3 regions of the Simplicispira piscis genome follow, and region 2 is predicted to be linked to each of the others. Evidence: predicted binding sites of a transcription regulator. Region 2 holds the regulator's gene; each other region holds the start of a gene.
The links. Region 2 encodes NrdR, which represses ribonucleotide reductase genes. Its sites were predicted from a motif close to CACNANATNTNGTG; they were not measured.
Positions count from the first base shown of each region.

Region 1: ACYVOC_RS13915 (ribonucleoside-diphosphate reductase subunit alpha) is a predicted target of NrdR. The motif match lies at 4,607-4,620, and genes of this name have one in related genera.
Region 3: ACYVOC_RS14885 (ribonucleoside triphosphate reductase) is a predicted target of NrdR. The motif match lies at 2,721-2,734, and genes of this name have one in related genera.

Region 1 is NZ_BAAGQN010000018.1:84,904-90,507, forward strand. Features, by position in the region: gene ACYVOC_RS13910 (ribonucleotide-diphosphate reductase subunit beta) at 251-1,450, opposite strand; gene ACYVOC_RS13915 (ribonucleoside-diphosphate reductase subunit alpha) at 1,581-4,481, opposite strand; gene ampD (1,6-anhydro-N-acetylmuramyl-L-alanine amidase AmpD) at 4,755-5,378, opposite strand; gene ACYVOC_RS13925 (sigma-54-dependent transcriptional regulator) at 5,347-5,604, opposite strand, start outside.
Region 2 is NZ_BAAGQN010000017.1:7,460-13,063, forward strand. Features, by position in the region: gene ACYVOC_RS12735 (O-acetylhomoserine aminocarboxypropyltransferase) at 1-196, opposite strand, end outside; gene ACYVOC_RS12740 (CBS domain-containing protein) at 302-754, shown strand; gene aroC (chorismate synthase) at 922-2,019, shown strand; gene ACYVOC_RS12750 (DMT family transporter) at 2,029-2,916, opposite strand; gene nrdR (transcriptional regulator NrdR) at 3,056-3,505, opposite strand; gene glyA (serine hydroxymethyltransferase) at 3,603-4,847, opposite strand; ZMP/ZTP riboswitch at 4,881-5,036, opposite strand; gene ACYVOC_RS12765 (lytic transglycosylase domain-containing protein) at 5,106-5,604, opposite strand, start outside.
Region 3 is NZ_BAAGQN010000019.1:3,960-9,563, reverse strand. Features, by position in the region: gene ACYVOC_RS14900 (methyl-accepting chemotaxis protein) at 1-257, opposite strand, end outside; gene norR (nitric oxide reductase transcriptional regulator NorR) at 448-2,022, opposite strand; gene ACYVOC_RS14890 (hemerythrin domain-containing protein) at 2,198-2,608, shown strand; gene ACYVOC_RS14885 (ribonucleoside triphosphate reductase) at 2,765-4,783, shown strand; gene nrdD (anaerobic ribonucleoside-triphosphate reductase) at 4,956-5,144, shown strand; gene ACYVOC_RS14875 (anaerobic ribonucleoside-triphosphate reductase activating protein) at 5,188-5,604, shown strand, end outside.

The sequences.
Region 1 (5,604 bases), on a different contig from region 2:
TTCCATGAATACGGGGACGCTGTGCCCCAAGGCACGGACAGGTGCCAAGTGGGCGGAGCGTGGTGTGGTGTTGCATTGCGCGGGTGTGCTGCTACTGTGGCCAGGAGGCAATAGCGTGCCATCCCGTCAGCGCATGGGCTTTTCGTGCGCGACGGCCGTCGCAGCCGTGCCCGTGGATACCACGTGAAATGGCTGGGCTGTCTGTGGAGTCGATGGCGAGCTTCATATGGAGGTATGGGAAGGCCGGGCGCTAGTCCCAGGAGAGCGCGCCGCCCGACTGGTACTCGATCACGCGGGTCTCGAAGAAGTTGCGTTCCTTCTTCAGGTCAATCATTTCACTCATCCAGGGGAAGGGGTTTTCTTCGTTGGGGAAGAGGGTTTCCAGTCCGATCTGGGTGGCGCGGCGGTTGGCGATGTAGCGCAGGTAGCCCTTAAACATGGAAGCGTTCATACCCAACACGCCACGTGGCATGGTGTCTTCGGCGTATCTGTATTCAAGTTCTACGGCCTTGATGAACAAGGTCTTGATTTCTTCCTTGAATGCGGAAGTCCAGAGACTGGGATTCTCCAGCTTGAGCTGGTTGATCAGGTCGATGCCGAAGTTGCAGTGCATGGACTCGTCGCGCAGGATGTACTGGTACTGCTCGGCGGCGCCGGTCATCTTGTTTTGCCGACCCAGCGCCAGGATTTGCGTGAAGCCAACGTAGAAGAAAAGACCTTCCATCAGGCAGGCGAAAACGATCAGCGATTTGAGCAGTGTCTGGTCGTTTTCGTGTGTGCCGGTGTGGAAGTGCGGGTCGCTGATGGCCTCGATGAACGGGATCAGGAATTCGTCCTTGTCACGGATCGACTGCACCTCGTTGTAGGCGTTGAAGATCTCGCCTTCGTCCAGACCCAGCGATTCGACAATGTACTGGTACGCGTGCGTGTGGATCGCTTCTTCAAAAGCCTGACGCAGCAGGAACTGACGGCATTCGGGCGCCGTGATGTGGCGGTAGGTGCCGAGCACGATGTTGTTGGCGGCCAGCGAGTCTGCGGTGACGAAGAAACCCAAATTGCGCTTGATGATGCGGCGTTCATCTTCGGTCAGACCATTCGGGTCTTTCCAGAGCGCGATGTCGCGCGTCATGTTGACTTCCTGCGGCATCCAGTGGTTGGCGCAGGTGGCAAGGTATTTCTCCCAGGCCCACTTGTATTTGAACGGCACCAGTTGATTGACGTCGGTCTTGCCGTTGATGATGCGTTTGTCGGCTGCGTTCACGCGCTGCGCACGCACTGCTCCTGATTCAGAAGCGGTGGAGGCTGCAGGCGCAGCTGCTGCGTGAGCGCTGATAGATGAATCGGCGAGCGATGCAGAGAGCGGCGCCGATGCCGCCAAGCGGTGTTCTTGCAGACCGCCGTCGAAAAATCTTTGCGATGAGGATGTGACTTCTTCGTCCCAGTTCAGCATGGTTTTTCCAGTGTTCGGATTATGGAAGCAGCGCTGCAAAATGAAAAGCGCCTATGTGCTGCGCTGCGCTGTTTTGTTGCTTGAAAACACATGTGAGGTCGCCGTTGTATAGCGACCTGTGTACGCAGTGCTACTGACAGGCTTCGCACGAGGGATCGTCGATGGCGCAGAAGCGCACATCGCTGGCGGGCAACGTCTCTTGTGGCGTGCCCGGTGATGCCATGGCGCTATCGTCGCGGCCCGATGCAACGGCGTTGAGCTGGCGCGTGTTGACCGTGCTCATCTCGACATGGGTCGCGCTTTGTGTGCGCAGGTAGTAGGTGGTTTTGAGGCCACGCAGCCATGCGAGCTTGTAGGTCTCGTCGAGCTTCTTGCCAGACGCGCCCGCCATGTAGATGTTCAGGCTCTGCGCCTGGTCGATCCATTTCTGGCGACGCGATGCGGCCTCGACAAGCCAGCGTGGTTCCACCTCGAAAGCGGTGGAGTACAGGGATTTGATCTCTTGTGGCACACGGTCGATGGCGTGCAGTGAGCCTTTGAAATGCTTGAGGTCCATGACCATCACGTCATCCCATATTCCCAGGCGTTTGAGATCGCTCACCAGCTTGTGGTTGATCACCGTAAATTCGCCTGAGAGGTTGGACTTCACGGAGAGGTTGCCAAAGCAGGGCTCGATGGAAGCGTCCACACCCACGATGTTGGAGATCGTGGCCGTCGGTGCGATGGCTACGCAGTTGGAATTGCGCATGCCGTCCTTTGTAATCTTGTGGCGTAGCGCGTCCCAGTCGAGGGTGACCGAGCGATCGACTTCCACATGCCCTCCGCGTGCCTGGGCCAGCAGATCCAGCGAGTCGAGCGGCAGAATGCCCCGTTCCCACAGTGAGCCGCGGTAGCTGGAATAGCAACCCCGCTCGGCTGCGAGATCGGTCGAGGCCCAGTAGGCGTAGTAGCAGATGGCTTCCATGGAGCGGTCGGCAAACTCCACGGCTTCCTCACTGGCGTAGGGAATGCGTAGCTCGTACAGCGCGTCCTGGAACGCCATGAGGCCCAGGCCTACCGGACGGTGGCGTAGATTGGCATCACGCGCCTTTTTCACCGCGTAGTAGTTGATGTCGATGACGTTGTCGAGCATGCGCATGGCAATGCCCACGGTGCGGCGCAGCTTGGCGTGATCGAGCGCCAGTTGGCCATCCGCGTTGCGGATCAGATGGTTGAGCAGGTTGACCGAACCGAGGTTGCAGACGGCCGTTTCGCTGTCGCTGGTGTTGAGCGTGATCTCGGTGCACAGGTTGCTCGAATGCACCACGCCCACATGCTGCTGTGGCGAGCGCACATTGCAGGCATCCTTGAAGGTGATCCAGGGGTGCCCAGTCTCGAACAGCATGGTCAGCATCTTGCGCCACAGGTCGGTCGCCTGGATGGTTTTGCTGGGCTTGATCTCGCCACGGGCGGCCTTCGCTTCATAGGCCACGTAGGCTGTTTCGAATGCGCTGCCGAACAGATCGTGCAGGTCGGGGACATCGGAGGGGGAGAACAGCGTCCACTGGCCTTTTTCCAGCACACGGCGCATGAACAGGTCGGGAATCCAGTTGGCCGTGTTCATGTCGTGCGTGCGCCTGCGGTCGTCGCCGGTGTTCTTGCGCAGCTCCAGAAACTCCTCGATGTCCAGGTGCCAGGTCTCCAGGTAGGCGCACACAGCGCCTTTGCGCTTGCCGCCCTGGTTCACCGCGACGGCCGTGTCATTCACCACCTTGAGGAAAGGCACCACGCCTTGCGATTCGCCGTTCGTACCCTTGATGTGGCTGCCCAAGGCGCGCACGCGCGTCCAGTCGTTGCCCAGACCGCCGGCGTACTTGGACAGCAAGGCGTTTTCCTTGATGGATTCGTAGATGCCATCAAGATCGTCAGGCACCGTTGTCAGGTAGCAGCTCGACAGCTGGGAGCGCAGCGTGCCACTGTTGAACAAGGTGGGCGTGCTCGACATGAAGTCGAAGCGCGAGAGCACTTCATAAAATTCGATGGCGCGGGCTTCGCGGTCAATCTCGCCCAGCGCCAGCCCCATGGCCACACGCATGAAAAAGACCTGGGGCAGTTCAATGCGCGTCTTGCGCACGTGGAGGAAGTAGCGGTCATAGAGCGTTTGCAGGCCCAGGTAATCGAACTGCAGGTCGCGCCCGGCCTCAAGGGCCGCACCGAGGCGGGTCAGGTCGAACTGCAGCAGGCGTTCGTCAAGCAGCTGGTTCTCGACGCCTTTGCGGATGCATTGTGGAAAGTAGTCTGCATAGGCCTGCGCCATATCCCCTTGTGCCACTTCGCGGCCCAGCACTTCGCGGGAAATGGTGTGCAGCAGCAATCGGGCCGTGGCAAAGCTGTAGTCGGGGTCTTTCTCGATCAGCGTGCGTGCGGCCAGGATGGCGGCTTTGTGTACTTCTTCCAGCGGCACACCATCGTAGAGATTGCGCAGGGTTTCCTGCACGATGGGTTCAGCCTGGACATCAGTGCCCAGCCCCGCGCACGCGGACTCGATCAGGCCGCGCAAACGGTTCATGTCGAGTGCGACACGTTGGTCGCCATCGATGACATGCAGCGCCGGGGTGCTGGGCGCCTGGGTTTCGGTCTGGCGTGCGCGCTCCTGGGTGCGGCGTTCGCGGTACAGCACGTAGGCGCGAGCGACCTCGTGGTGTTCGCCGCGCATCAGGCACAGCTCCACCTGGTCTTGCACATCTTCAATGTGGAAGGTGCCGCCGCCCGGACGCGAACGCATGAGCGCGCGTACCACGGCCTGCGTGAGCTGATCCACCACCTCGCGCACGCTGGCCGAGGCTGCACCTTGGGTGCCGTGCACCGCCAGAAAGGCTTTCATCATGGCGACGGCAATCTTCTGCGGGACAAACGGCACCACGGCGCCGTTGCGCCGGAGGATCTGGTAGTGCGATAAGTCGGAGGCCGCCGCAGACAGGCGGGCTGGTGTGTGCGCCCCTGCAACAAGGGGCGCAATGGGCGTGGTGGAGATGGGGGTGGCAGCTTGCATGGCGTCCTCTCGTCGAAGGGGTGATAGAGGTCTCTGGCGCCCGAACAGGCCGCCGAAAGACGGGCGGTGAATTGATTGATGATAATCAATTTCACACTATAGGTGATGTGAAATTTAAATTAATACACTATATGTAGTGTATTTTTGGGCTGGAGATCGTACTGGCTGGGTTGCCGCAGGGGCGCAGGAAAACCGCCCCTGCGAGGTGCGGGGACGGCGCGGACGCCTTGATTCAGGCGTCCTGCTGCTATTTTTTTTGTAGGCCGGGGCGTATCAGCGCAGTGGCTGCAGGGTGTGGGCTGGGAAGCGGCGTGCATCCCACGCCAGCAGGCGCTGCAGTTGCGGCCACTGAAACCCTGGCCCTGGGTCGGCCTTGCGGCCGGGTGCGATGTGCTCGTGGCCTGCGATGTGGGCAATGGGATAGCGCTGTGCCAGGTCGGTACACAGCCGTGCCAGGGCGTTGTACTGGGCAGGTTCGAACGTTGCACCCTCCAGCCCTTCGAGCTCGATGCCGATCGAATCGTCGTTGCATTGGCTGCGTCCGCGGTATTGGGATGCCCCTGCATGCCAGGCGCGCTGGTCGCAATCGACAAACTGCCAGAGCGTGCCATCGCGCTCGATAAAGAAATGGGCTGAAACCTGCAGGCCCCGGATGCTCTGGTAGTAAGGGTGGGCGTCCCAGTCCAGGCGGTTCAGGAAAAGGTCTTGCACGGCCTGGCCGCCGTACTGGCCGGGCGGCAGGCTGATGGAATGCACTACGATCAGATCAATCTGCGCCTGTGCAGGTCGGGGGCCGTAGTTGGGCGAAGCCAAGTGCCGGGCGCTGCCGTGCCAGCCCTGCACCCAGACGGAAGGTGTCGGGGTTTCAGGATTCTGCGTCGGCGTTGTTGTCGTCATTGGGCGCGGTAATGTTCAGGCGCGCGATGCGGTAGCGGATCTGGCGCAGGCTGATGCCCAGTCGGGCCGCTGTGGCGGTGCGGTTGAAATGGGCTGCTTGCAGTGCGCGCACCAGAATGTCACGCTCCTGCTGGTCGAGCCAGGCCTGCAGGTCATGGGGAAGCTCGGCGGTGGTAGACGTGGGGGCCGGGTTGCCGGGGGTGATGGGGGGTGCTGCAGGGGTTGC
Region 2 (5,604 bases):
TGGTCGGGTTGCTGATGCGCGAATAGACATGGCCGCCGCGTTCCATGTTGAACAGCGACGCCGCGTGGTCGCTGGACTCGAAGACGAAGGACGTCGTCAGGTGAATGGGTACGGCGCGTGCGCCGGTTGCGGGGTCGGGCGTGGCACCTGCGTGCAGGGCCAGAGTGTCAAAGCCGGGATCGGCATAACCGGGCATGAATATGTCTCCAAGGTGTATCAAACGGCGGGCAATGCCCCGGGATTGTGGGCTATATTTGACCTTCCCATGCATTGAGCCCCCGGGCCGACTCGGAGTTACACCATGAAAGTCAGCGACATCCTGCGCGTCAAGGGCAGCACCCTTTTTACTGTCCACCCCGACGAACCACTGGCAGTTGCGGTGGATGCCATGGCCGAGAAGGACATTGGTTCGCTCGTTGTGATGGAGCATGGTGACCTGGTGGGCATGCTCACCTTCCGCGAAGTGATACAGGCCATCGTCAAGAACAAGGGCAGCGTGGGCACCTTGCAGGTGCGATCCGCCATGGATGACCACCCCCTGACCTGTACCACCGAAACCGACATGGACGAGGTGCGCCGCATGATGCTGGACCGCCACGCACGCTACATGCCGGTGATGGACAAAAAAATGCTCATGGGTGTGATCAGTTTCTACGACGTGGCCAAGGCTGTGGTGGACAGCCAGAACTTCGAGAACAAGATGCTCAAGGCCTACATCCGTGACTGGCCGGAAGAGGGTGCAAACGCGGCCTGACCTGGGGTCGGTGGGTGCCTGCTGGCCCGAAGGGTGCTGAGGCAGTTTTTGAAAATTTGAATGAAATTGGCCTGCAGCGCTTGATGGTAAAGCGCTAGTAGCTATTAAATCAATAGTGCGTTGTTGCAGAGCCAGCGGGCTGCCGCGCTCAGGGATAATCGTGCGCCATGAGCGGAAACACCTTCGGAACTCTTTTTTGCGTCACCAACTTTGGTGAATCCCACGGCCCGGCCATTGGCTGCGTGATCGACGGTTGCCCACCCGGCATGCTGCTGTCTGAATCCGACATCCAGGTCGACCTCGACCGTCGGCGACCCGGCACCAGTCGCCATGTCACGCAGCGCAACGAACCCGATGCGGTGGAGATTCTCTCCGGCGTGTACGAGGGCCGCACCACTGGCACGCCCATTGGTCTGCTGATTCGCAACCAGGACCAGCGCAGCAAGGACTATGGCGACATTCTGCAGACCTTTCGTCCTGGCCATGCCGACTACGCCTACTGGCACAAATACGGCCTGCGCGACCCGCGCGGAGGTGGGCGTTCATCCGCGCGCATGACGGCGCCTACCGTGGCAGCCGGTGCGGTCGCCCGCAAATGGCTGGCCGAAAAATACGGCACCCAATTGCGCGCCTGCATGACGCAGCTGGGTGAACTGGAGATTCCGTTTGAGAGCTGGGACCATGTGCCGAACAACCCCTTCTTTGCTCCTGTGCAGGACGTGGCCCGTTTTGAGGACTACATGGACGCGCTGCGCAAGGCAGGTGACTCGTGTGGCGCCCGCATCCGCGTGCAGGCCACGGGCGTGCCCGTGGGCCTGGGTGAGCCTTTGTACGACAAGCTCGACGCCGATATCGCTTACGCCATGATGGGCCTCAACGCTGTGAAAGGTGTGGAGATTGGCGCTGGTTTTGCCAGCGTGGCGCAGCGAGGCACGACACACGGCGATTCGCTCACGCCGGAGGGTTTTCGCAACAACAACGCGGGGGGCGTGCTTGGCGGCATCAGTACGGGGCAGGACATTGAGGTGAGCATGGCCATCAAGCCCACCAGTTCCATCATCAGCCCCCGCGAAACCATCGACATCCATGGCCAGAGCGCCGAGGTATCTACCCGCGGCCGCCACGACCCTTGTGTGGGCATCCGTGCTGCCCCCATTGCCGAGGCGCTGCTGGCCTTGGTGCTGATGGACCACGCACTGCGCCACCGTGCGCAGTGCGGAGATGTGGTGCAGGCGGTGCCGCCGATCAAGGCGTCGCTGGCTTAGCCGCAGGATTCAGCGCTTGCGCAGGATCACCAGAATGCGCAGCGGGTTGAAGCCCGTGACGAGGGCGGTGGCCAGCAGCACCAGTGCACCGCCCCACCAGATGCCCGGGCCCAGCGATTCGCCCAGGAAGAGGTGTCCCCAGGTCACACCGAACAGCGGAATCATGAAGGCCGAACTCATGGCCGCAACGGGTGATATCTGGCTCAGCACACGCAGATTGAGCCAGTAGGCCAAGCCCGAGGTGACCACGCCCATCACCAGCACCGCAGCCAGCGCCGGGGCGGTAAAGCGGGCCTGTGGCCAGTCCCAGGCGGCACCCGGCAGCAGCATGACCAGGGCCGTGGCGTGGATGCCGGCCGCAATCGCCAACGGGCTGATGCGCTGGGTGCTGCGCTTCATCCACGGCGTACATATCCCGTAGCAGGCTGCTGCGCCCACGCAGGCCAGGGCGGCCCACACCAGCTCGGGTGTGGGGTTGACGGGCCCCAGCCGAACGATGAATGCCACACCCAGAAAACCGAACAGGCAGCCCAGCCATTTGCGCAGGCTGAGGGTGTCCTCCTTCATCCAGGCTGAAGCCAGTACGCCAAAGGGAACGACCATGGTGTTGAGCAGCGAGCTGTACCCCGCAGGCAGCCGCAGCGCCGCCCAGGCATAGAGCAGGAAGGGCAGGGCCACGGTCATGATGCCCAGGCCAGTCAGCTCGCGCCAGTGCCGCCAGGGCCAGGGTTCGCGCGTGGCGCGCATGATGCCCGCCAAGGTCAGCGTTGCCAGGCCAATGCGCAGCGCCGCCGTGACGTTGGGTCCCAGCACGGGACTGGCCACACGGATGAACAGAAAGGATGCGCCCCACAGGGCGGACAGCAGCACAAGCTGCAGCAAATGGCGGGTTTTCACAGGTACGGCATTGTGCCGCTGGGTGGAGCGCTGTGCAGAGCTGCAAGCGACACCAATAATGGCTAAAAATGCCTCTATCGCTTTACAGATAAGTGCAAATAGCTATATTATTAATAGCAATTTTGACAATAAAAGGCGCTCACTGCCGCACTTCATCGACGAGGGTCTTGAACTCGTCAATGTCCTCGAAGCTGCGGTAGACGCTGGCATAGCGGATATAGGCCACCTTGTCGAGTTTCTTGAGTTCGCGCATCACCAGCTCGCCAATGCGGCTCGACGGAATTTCGCGCTGCCCGAGGTTGAGCAGGTTTTCCTCAATCCGTTCGATCGAAGAGTCCACCTGCGCCGTGCTGACCGGACGCTTGCGCAAGGCAATATTGAACGACCCCATGAGCTTGGCCCGAGCGTAGTCGGTGCGTCGGCCGTCTTTTTTGACCACGACGGGAAAGCTGACTTCAGGCCGCTCGTAGGTGGTAAAGCGTTTCTCGCAGGTGGCGCAACGTCGTCTGCGGCGGATGAAATCCCCGTCTTCAGACACCCGGGTCTCGACGACCTGGGTTTCATGGTGACTGCAGAAGGGGCATTTCATGGGTGTTCTCGGTGGTAGCGCCCGCCGCCCGGCGGAGCCGGTACATCCTTGGATCAGGAATCGTATCGGCGCCGATGGCGGGCCTGCCGGGGGAGGGTTAGCGGTAGACCGGGAAGCGCGCGGTCAAGGCGTTGACCTTGGCGCGCACAGCGGCGATGTGGGCTTCATCGCGCGGGTTGTCGAGCACGTCGGCCAGCAGATTGGCCGTCAGGCGTGCTTCTTCGTCCTTGAAACCGCGCGTGGTCATGGCAGGCGTGCCCACGCGGATGCCGCTGGTCACCATCGGCTTTTCCGGGTCGTTCGGAATAGCGTTCTTGTTGATGGTCATGTGGGCGCTGCCCAGAACGGTCTCGGCTTCCTTGCCGGTGATGCCCTTGGCGCGCAGGTCCACCAGCATGACGTGGCTTTCAGTGCGGCCACTGACGATGCGCAGGCCGCGCTGGGTCAGGGTTTCAGCGACGATCTGGGCGTTTTTCAACACCTGCTGCTGGTATACCTTGAATTCGGGCTGCAGCGCTTCCTTGAAAGCCACGGCCTTGGCGGCAATCACGTGCATCAGCGGGCCACCCTGCAGGCCAGGGAAGATGGCGCTGTTGATGGCTTTCTCGTGCTCGGCCTTCATCAAGATGATGCCGCCGCGCGGGCCGCGCAGGCTCTTGTGCGTGGTGGATGTGACGACGTCGGCGTGGGGTACGGGATTGGGGTAGATGCCAGCAGCGATCAGGCCAGCGTAGTGCGCCATGTCCACCATGAAGATCGCACCCACATCTTTGGCTACCTTGGCAAAGCGTGCGAAGTCGATGCGCAGGCTGTAGGCCGATGCGCCAGCGATGATGAGTTTGGGTTTGGTTTCGTGCGCCTTGCGCTCCATGGCGTCGTAGTCGAGCTCTTCTTTGGCGTCCAGGCCGTAAGAGACAACGTTGAACCACTTGCCGCTCATGTTCAGAGCCATGCCGTGCGTCAGGTGACCGCCTTCGGCCAGGCTCATACCCATGATGGTATCGCCAGGCTTCAAGAAAGCGAGGAACACGGCTTCGTTGGCCGAGGCGCCGCAGTGCGGCTGCACGTTGGCAGCGTCAGCGCCAAAAATCTGCTTGACGCGGTCGATGGCCAGCTGCTCAGCGACATCGACGTACTCGCAGCCACCGTAGTAGCGGCGGCCTGGGTAGCCTTCAGCGTATTTGTTGGTCAGCTGCGTGCCCTGGGCCCACATGACGGCAGGGGAGGCGTAGTTTTCGCTGGCGATGAGTTCGATGTGTTCTTCCTGGCGCTTGTTTTCGGCCTGGATGGCAGCAAAGAGTTCGGGGTCGGTCTGTTCGACAAGAAGGTTGCGGTGGTACATGGCAGTCCTATGAACTTGAGGTCCCTTGAGAGCAAGGGCTGCCCAGGCGAACGGCGGAACGCTGCGCACCCAGGTGCCTGCAGCGGCACGCTCCCCGGTGGTTCACAGTGGGCCAGGCCCCTGCAGGTTTCCACATCAGCGGCCGTCTCCTGTGGGAGAGAGCGCCTATCGCCAGTCGCGTACTCGGCTATTTTAACTGAGCCTGGGTCCTGGCGGAGTCAGACGGATGAAAGTGCCCGCAAACCGAGCGCCCACTGCTCAGAGATCCGAGGGCAAGAGCATGGCAACCTTGTCGCTGGGATTGCTCTGCGAAGGTGCTGCCACGGCTGGAACCGCCATAACGGGAGCCTGCGTGCTCAAAGTCGGCGGCGCAACAGGCATCCGGCGGCCACCTGCAACCTGGCTCAGTCGGAAGTGTTCTGCGAGTACTTTGGCGGCATAGCCTCCGTCGTCCGCCAGATTGGCGGCACCAACGTAGTAACGCAGCCCACCTTCAATGGAGCCGGCGCGAGCAATGCACTCCTGAAACACCTTAACGCCGACCCGCAGGTTAGTGATCGGATCGAAAGCCGCCAGGGTTCCGCCCACGCTTTCATACTTGTCGGTATGCACGCGCGTCATCACCTGCATCAACCCCTGGGCACCTACCGGGCTTTGAGCAAAGGGGTTAAAGCGCGACTCGATGGCCACGATCGCCAGAATCAGCGTCGGGTCGAGTTTGGTGCGGGCTCCCAGTTCATAGGCTTCGGCCACCAGC
Region 3 (5,604 bases), on a different contig from region 2:
GCCAGCACGGCGGGGCCGCCTTCGAGGTCGGTGTTGGCCAGATCGCCCAGCGTCTGCACATAACGCGAGACGCTGCGCCCCATCACATCCAGCGTTTGCGAGCGTGCGGCGCTGTGCACGGTGATGTCCTCCAGCGTGGCCGACAGCGCCTGCATGCGCAGCAGCGAGAGCACGGCCATGCCCAGCAGCAGCGCCAGAATCACACCAAAACCCAGCGAAAGCCGGGCCGCCAGGCTGCGCACAGAAATGAGTTGCATGCTTGTCCCTCCGTTGGAATATGTTGTCCGGATCACATCGCCGGACGCGCAGCCAAGGCTACGCCCCGCAAGGCAGAGCATCAACTGTGGCGTTCCTCAGTGGGCCAGTGGATGGCGGCGTACAAAGAATGGGGTAAAAGTGCTGTAAACGCTTATCCATCAATCGGTGGAAGCTATCAAAACAATAGTTTTACTTGAGCCCCAGGCGCCGCGCCAGCTTGTGCAGGTTGCTGGCGTCCAGGCCCAGCTGGCGTGCTGCGTTGGCCCAGTGGCCCTGGTGCTGCTCCAGGGCGGCCTGGATGCTTTGGCGCTGGCAGGTGTCGATGGCTTCGCGCAGCGTGCGGGCCGCAGGGGCCGCTGCGGGCAAGGCGGTGGGCGGCAAAGGTGCCGCAGCAGCGGGCAGTGCGCCCGCGCCCTGCAGGGCGTCCAGGTCGAGCACCTCGGGCTCCAGCGTCACGATGGCATGGCGGCTGGCGCCCCGGCTCAGGGTCTTGAGGGCGGCGCGGCTGATCACATGCTCGAGCTCGCGGATGTTGCCCGGCCAGTGGTAGCCGCGCAGCGCCGCCTGGGCCGCGCTGGACAGGCGCAGGCTGCGCAGCCCCAGGCGGGCGCGGTTCTGCTCCAGAAAGCGCCCGGCCAACAGCAGCACATCGCCCTCGCGTTCGCGCAGCGGCGGTATGGGCACGGGGTAGACCGAGAGGCGGTGGTACAGGTCGGCGCGGAAACTCCCGGCGGCCACCAGGTCGCGCAGGTGGCGGTTGGTGGCAGCCACCACGCGCACGTTGACGCGGCGGGGTTCGTCGGCGCCCAGGCGCTGGATTTCGCCGTTCTGCAGCGTGCGCAGCAGCTTGGCCTGCACGCTCAGGGGCAGCTCGCCCACTTCGTCGAGGAACAGTGTGCCGCCTTCGGCCGCCTCGAAGCGCCCGGGCCGGTCGGTGACCGCGCCCGAGAAGGCGCCCCGGCGGTGGCCGAACAGCTCGCTCTCGGCCAGCGATTCGGGCAGCGCGGCGCAGTTCACGTGCACCAGCGGCTTGTGCCGGCGCGGCGAGTGGCGGTGCAGCAGGCGCGCAAACAGCTCTTTGCCCACGCCGGTCTCGCCCAGCAGCAGCACCGGCAGGTCCGAGGTGGCGACCAGTTTCATCTCTTGCAGCAGGCGCGTCAGCACTTCGCTTTGGCCCAGGATTTCGCCCTCGTCCAGCGCGGCGCGCAGTGCGGGCTCGTCGGTGGCGTCGCCCGCATAGGGGCTGCCGGCGCGGCTCAGGGCCTGGTTCTCCTGCTCCAGGCGGGTCATGCGGATGGCGGCCTCAACGTGCACCGCGCACTGCGCCAGCGCAGCGCGTGCAGCGTCGTCAAAGGTGCCGGTCTGCAGCGCGTCGAGCGTCAGCACGCCCCAGGGGCGCCCGTCCATGCGCAGCGCCACGCCCATGCAGTCGTGCACTGGCAGGGGTTCGCCCACCAGGGCGTCGAGCAGGCCGTCGTAGGGGTCGGGCAAGGTGCTGTCGTGGTCGAAGCAGGTGACCTCGCTGCGTGCCAGCAGGGCCGCCAGGCGGGGGTGCTGGTGCACGGCAAAACGGCGGCCCAGTGATTCGCTCACCAGGCCATCGACCACCACCGGGCGCAGGTGTTCTTCTTCCAGCCGCAGCAGGGCCACGGCGCCGCAGCAAAAGTGTGCGCGCAGGCCGCCGATCAGGCGTTGCAGGCGCACGTTGGGCGGCAATTCGGTGGTCAGGTCGGCCAGCCAGGGGGCTTCAAAAAGGGTATTCATAACCCTTCGATGGTATCAATGACCATTGATTTGGAGGGTAAAGATAACCGCGATTGGTGTAAACCCTTGATTCTTATGGCGGCCTGGGCTGGCCCGAAGTGTGCAAAAGAGTAGCAGTCCACGGCGGCTTCATGCCTACGTGCCCCTGTTTTCATCACCCTTGGGAGCTTTCACCATGAACATCGACAAATTCAAGCACCAGCACGTCAACATTCTGGGCAGCATTGCCACGCTGCGCCGCCTGGCGCACGCGGGGGTAGCGCACAACGCCACCGAGATCGCCCGGCTGGTGGTGACCATGAGCTCCACCATCAAGCTGCACCTGGCGGTAGAAGACCAGGCCCTGTACCCAGCCCTGCAGCGCGGCAGCAATGCCGAACTGGCCCGCATGGGCCAGCAGTACCAGCGCGACATGGGCCCCATTGCCCAGGCCTATGAGGCCTTTGCCCGCCGCTGGAACCGGCCTGAGAGCGTGCGCCGCGACGAGCAGGGCTTTCGCGACGATGCCAACCAGGTGTTGCGCATGGTGCACGAACGCATGCAGCGCGAGAACCACGACTTCTACCCGCGCATCGAGGCGCTGTAAGCCGCGCCCAGCAAGGTGTTCCGGCCCGTTCCAGGCCCGCCTCGGCGCCTTGCCGTGGCGGGCTTGTTTGTTCTTCATCAAACTACCTGTAGTGTGTTGAATGTATTGTGAACGCTATATGTAGTGTTTTGCTGCATTCCAACGATGGAGACGCCCATGGATACCCCGGTCACCGCCTTGCCCCGCGAGGTCATCAAACGCAGCGCAGAGCGCGCCCCTTTTGACGCCCGCAAGATCCTCTCGGCCATTGAGCGTGCAGGCGCCGCCACCGGCGAATTTGCGGGCGACGAAGCCGCCCTGCTGGCCGCGCAGGTGGACAAGGTGCTCGTCCACCGCTTCCATGGCGAAGCGCCGGGCATCGAGCAGATCCAGGACGTGGTCGAGCAGACCCTGATCGCCGCCAACCACCTGGCCACCGCCCGCGCCTACATCGCCTACCGCGACCGCCACGCCACCTTGCGCGCCGACCACCAGACGCTGGTGAACGTGGAGTCCTCCATCAACGAATACCTCACCCGCGCCGACTGGCGCGTGAACGCCAACGCCAACCAGGGCTATTCGCTCGGTGGCCTGATCCTCAACGTGGCGGGCAAGGTCACGGCCAACTACTGGCTCTCGCACGTCTACACGCCAGAAATTGGCGAGGCGCACCGCAATGGCGACATCCACATCCACGACCTCGACATGCTCAGCGGCTACTGCGCGGGCTGGTCGCTGCGCACGTTGCTCAACGAAGGCCTGAACGGCGTGCCCGGCAAGGTCGAGGCCGGGCCACCCAAACACATGAGTTCCGCCGTGGGGCAGATCGTCAACTTCCTGGGAACGCTGCAAAACGAGTGGGCCGGCGCGCAGGCGTTTTCGTCGTTCGACACCTACATGGCGCCCTATGTGCGGGTCGATGCCATGAACTACGCCAGCGTGCGCCAGTGCATCCAGGAGCTGGTCTACAACCTCAACGTGCCGTCCCGCTGGGGCACGCAAACGCCGTTTACCAACCTCACCTTCGACTGGATTTGCCCCGACGACCTGCGCGAGCAGGTGCCGGTGATTGCGGGCAAGGAAATGCCGTTCTGCTATGGCGATCTGCAGGCCGAGATGGACCTCATCAACCGCGCCTACATCGACGTCATGACCACGGGCGACGCCAAGGGCCGCGTGTTCACCTTTCCCATCCCCACCTACAACATCACCAAAGACTTCCCGTGGGAGAGCGAGAACGCACAACTGCTGTTCGAGATGACCGCCAAGTACGGCCTGCCGTACTTCCAGAACTTCATCAACTCCGAGCTGGAGCCCAACATGGTGCGCTCCATGTGCTGTCGGCTGCAGCTGGATCTGCGTGAACTCTTGAAGCGCGGCAACGGCCTGTTTGGCAGCGCCGAGCAGACCGGCAGCCTGGGCGTGGTGACCATCAACTGCGCGCGGTTGGGCTATTTGCACGCAGGCGACGAGCCCGCGCTGCTGGCCGCGCTGGACCGCCTGCTCGAATTGGGCAAGCAGAGCCTGGAGATCAAACGCAAGCTGATCCAGCGCCTCATGGACCAGGGCCTGTTCCCCTACACCAAGCGCTACCTGGGCACGCTGCGCAACCACTTCAGCACGCTGGGCGTGAACGGCATCAACGAAATGGTGCGCAACTTCACCGGCGACGCGCACGACATCACCAGCGAGCGCGGCCACCAGCTGGCCGTGCGCCTGCTCGACCATGTGCGCGAACGCATGACGCAGTTCCAGGAGGAAACCGGCCACCTCTACAACCTGGAGGCCACGCCCGCCGAAGGCACGACCTACCGCTTTGCCAAAGAGGACAAAAAGCGCTGGCCCGCCATCGTGCAGGCGGGCACGGCGGACAAGCCGTACTACACCAACTCCTCACAGTTGCCCGTGGGCTGGACGGACGACCCGTTCGAAGCCCTGGCGCGCCAGGAGCTGCTGCAGAGCAAATACACCGGCGGCACCGTGCTGCACCTGTACATGGGCGAGCGGCTGTCGAGCGGCGCCGCCTGCCGCGATCTGGTCAAGCGTTCGCTCACGCGCTTTCGCCTGCCCTACATCACGGTCACGCCCACGTTCTCGATCTGCCCCACGCACGGCTACCTGGCGGGCGAGCACAAGTTCTGCCCCACCTGCGACGAAGAGCGCCTGCAGGCCAAGCGCACCGCACTCGCGGCGTGAATGCAGTGATGCAAAAAATATGAGTCAAATTGGCATCTAGCGCTTGTCCATCAAGCGCAAGCAGCTATTGATTCAATAGTAAATCAACGGCGGGACCTTGCCCCTCCGTTGCCCCCGGGCGGCGCAGCACACGCTGCGGCATGCCCCCTTTTCACCCTGAAGGAGAACATCCATGAGCCACTTTTCCACCACCGAGCACCAAGCCTTGTCCGACGTGCAACTGAGCGACGCCGAGCGCCAGCCCTGCGAAGTCTGGACCCGCGTGATGGGCTACCACCGCCCGGTCGCCAGTTTCAACATCGGCAAGCAGGGCGAGCACCACGAGCGCCAATTCTTTGCTGAAACCCCCAGTGGCCGTTGACCTGCAACGCCACCCCCCGCACCGGCCCGTGCCGGTGCCCGTGGTGACTGCACCCGCCGCACACGCCGATGCAGCGCTACTGCGCATCGGCGGCATCACGCCGCTCACCAGCATCGACTTCCCCGACCGCCTGGCCGCCGTGCTTTATGGCCAAGGCTGCCCCTGGCGCTGCGGCTACTGCCACAACCCCGAACTGCTCAACGCCACCACCCCCGCCACCGTGCCCTGGCCCGAGGTGCTGGCCTTCTTGCAAAGCCGCCAGGGCCTGCTCGACGGCGTCGTCTTCTCGGGCGGCGAGCCCACGCTGCAAGCCGCCTTGCCCGCCGCGTTGGCCGAGGTGCGCGCCCTGGGCTTTCAAACCGCGCTGCACACCGGCGGCATGTACCCCGAGCGCCTGCACACGCTGCTGCCCCTGCTCGACTGGGTGGGCCTGGACATCAAAGGCCCGCTGCACGCCTAC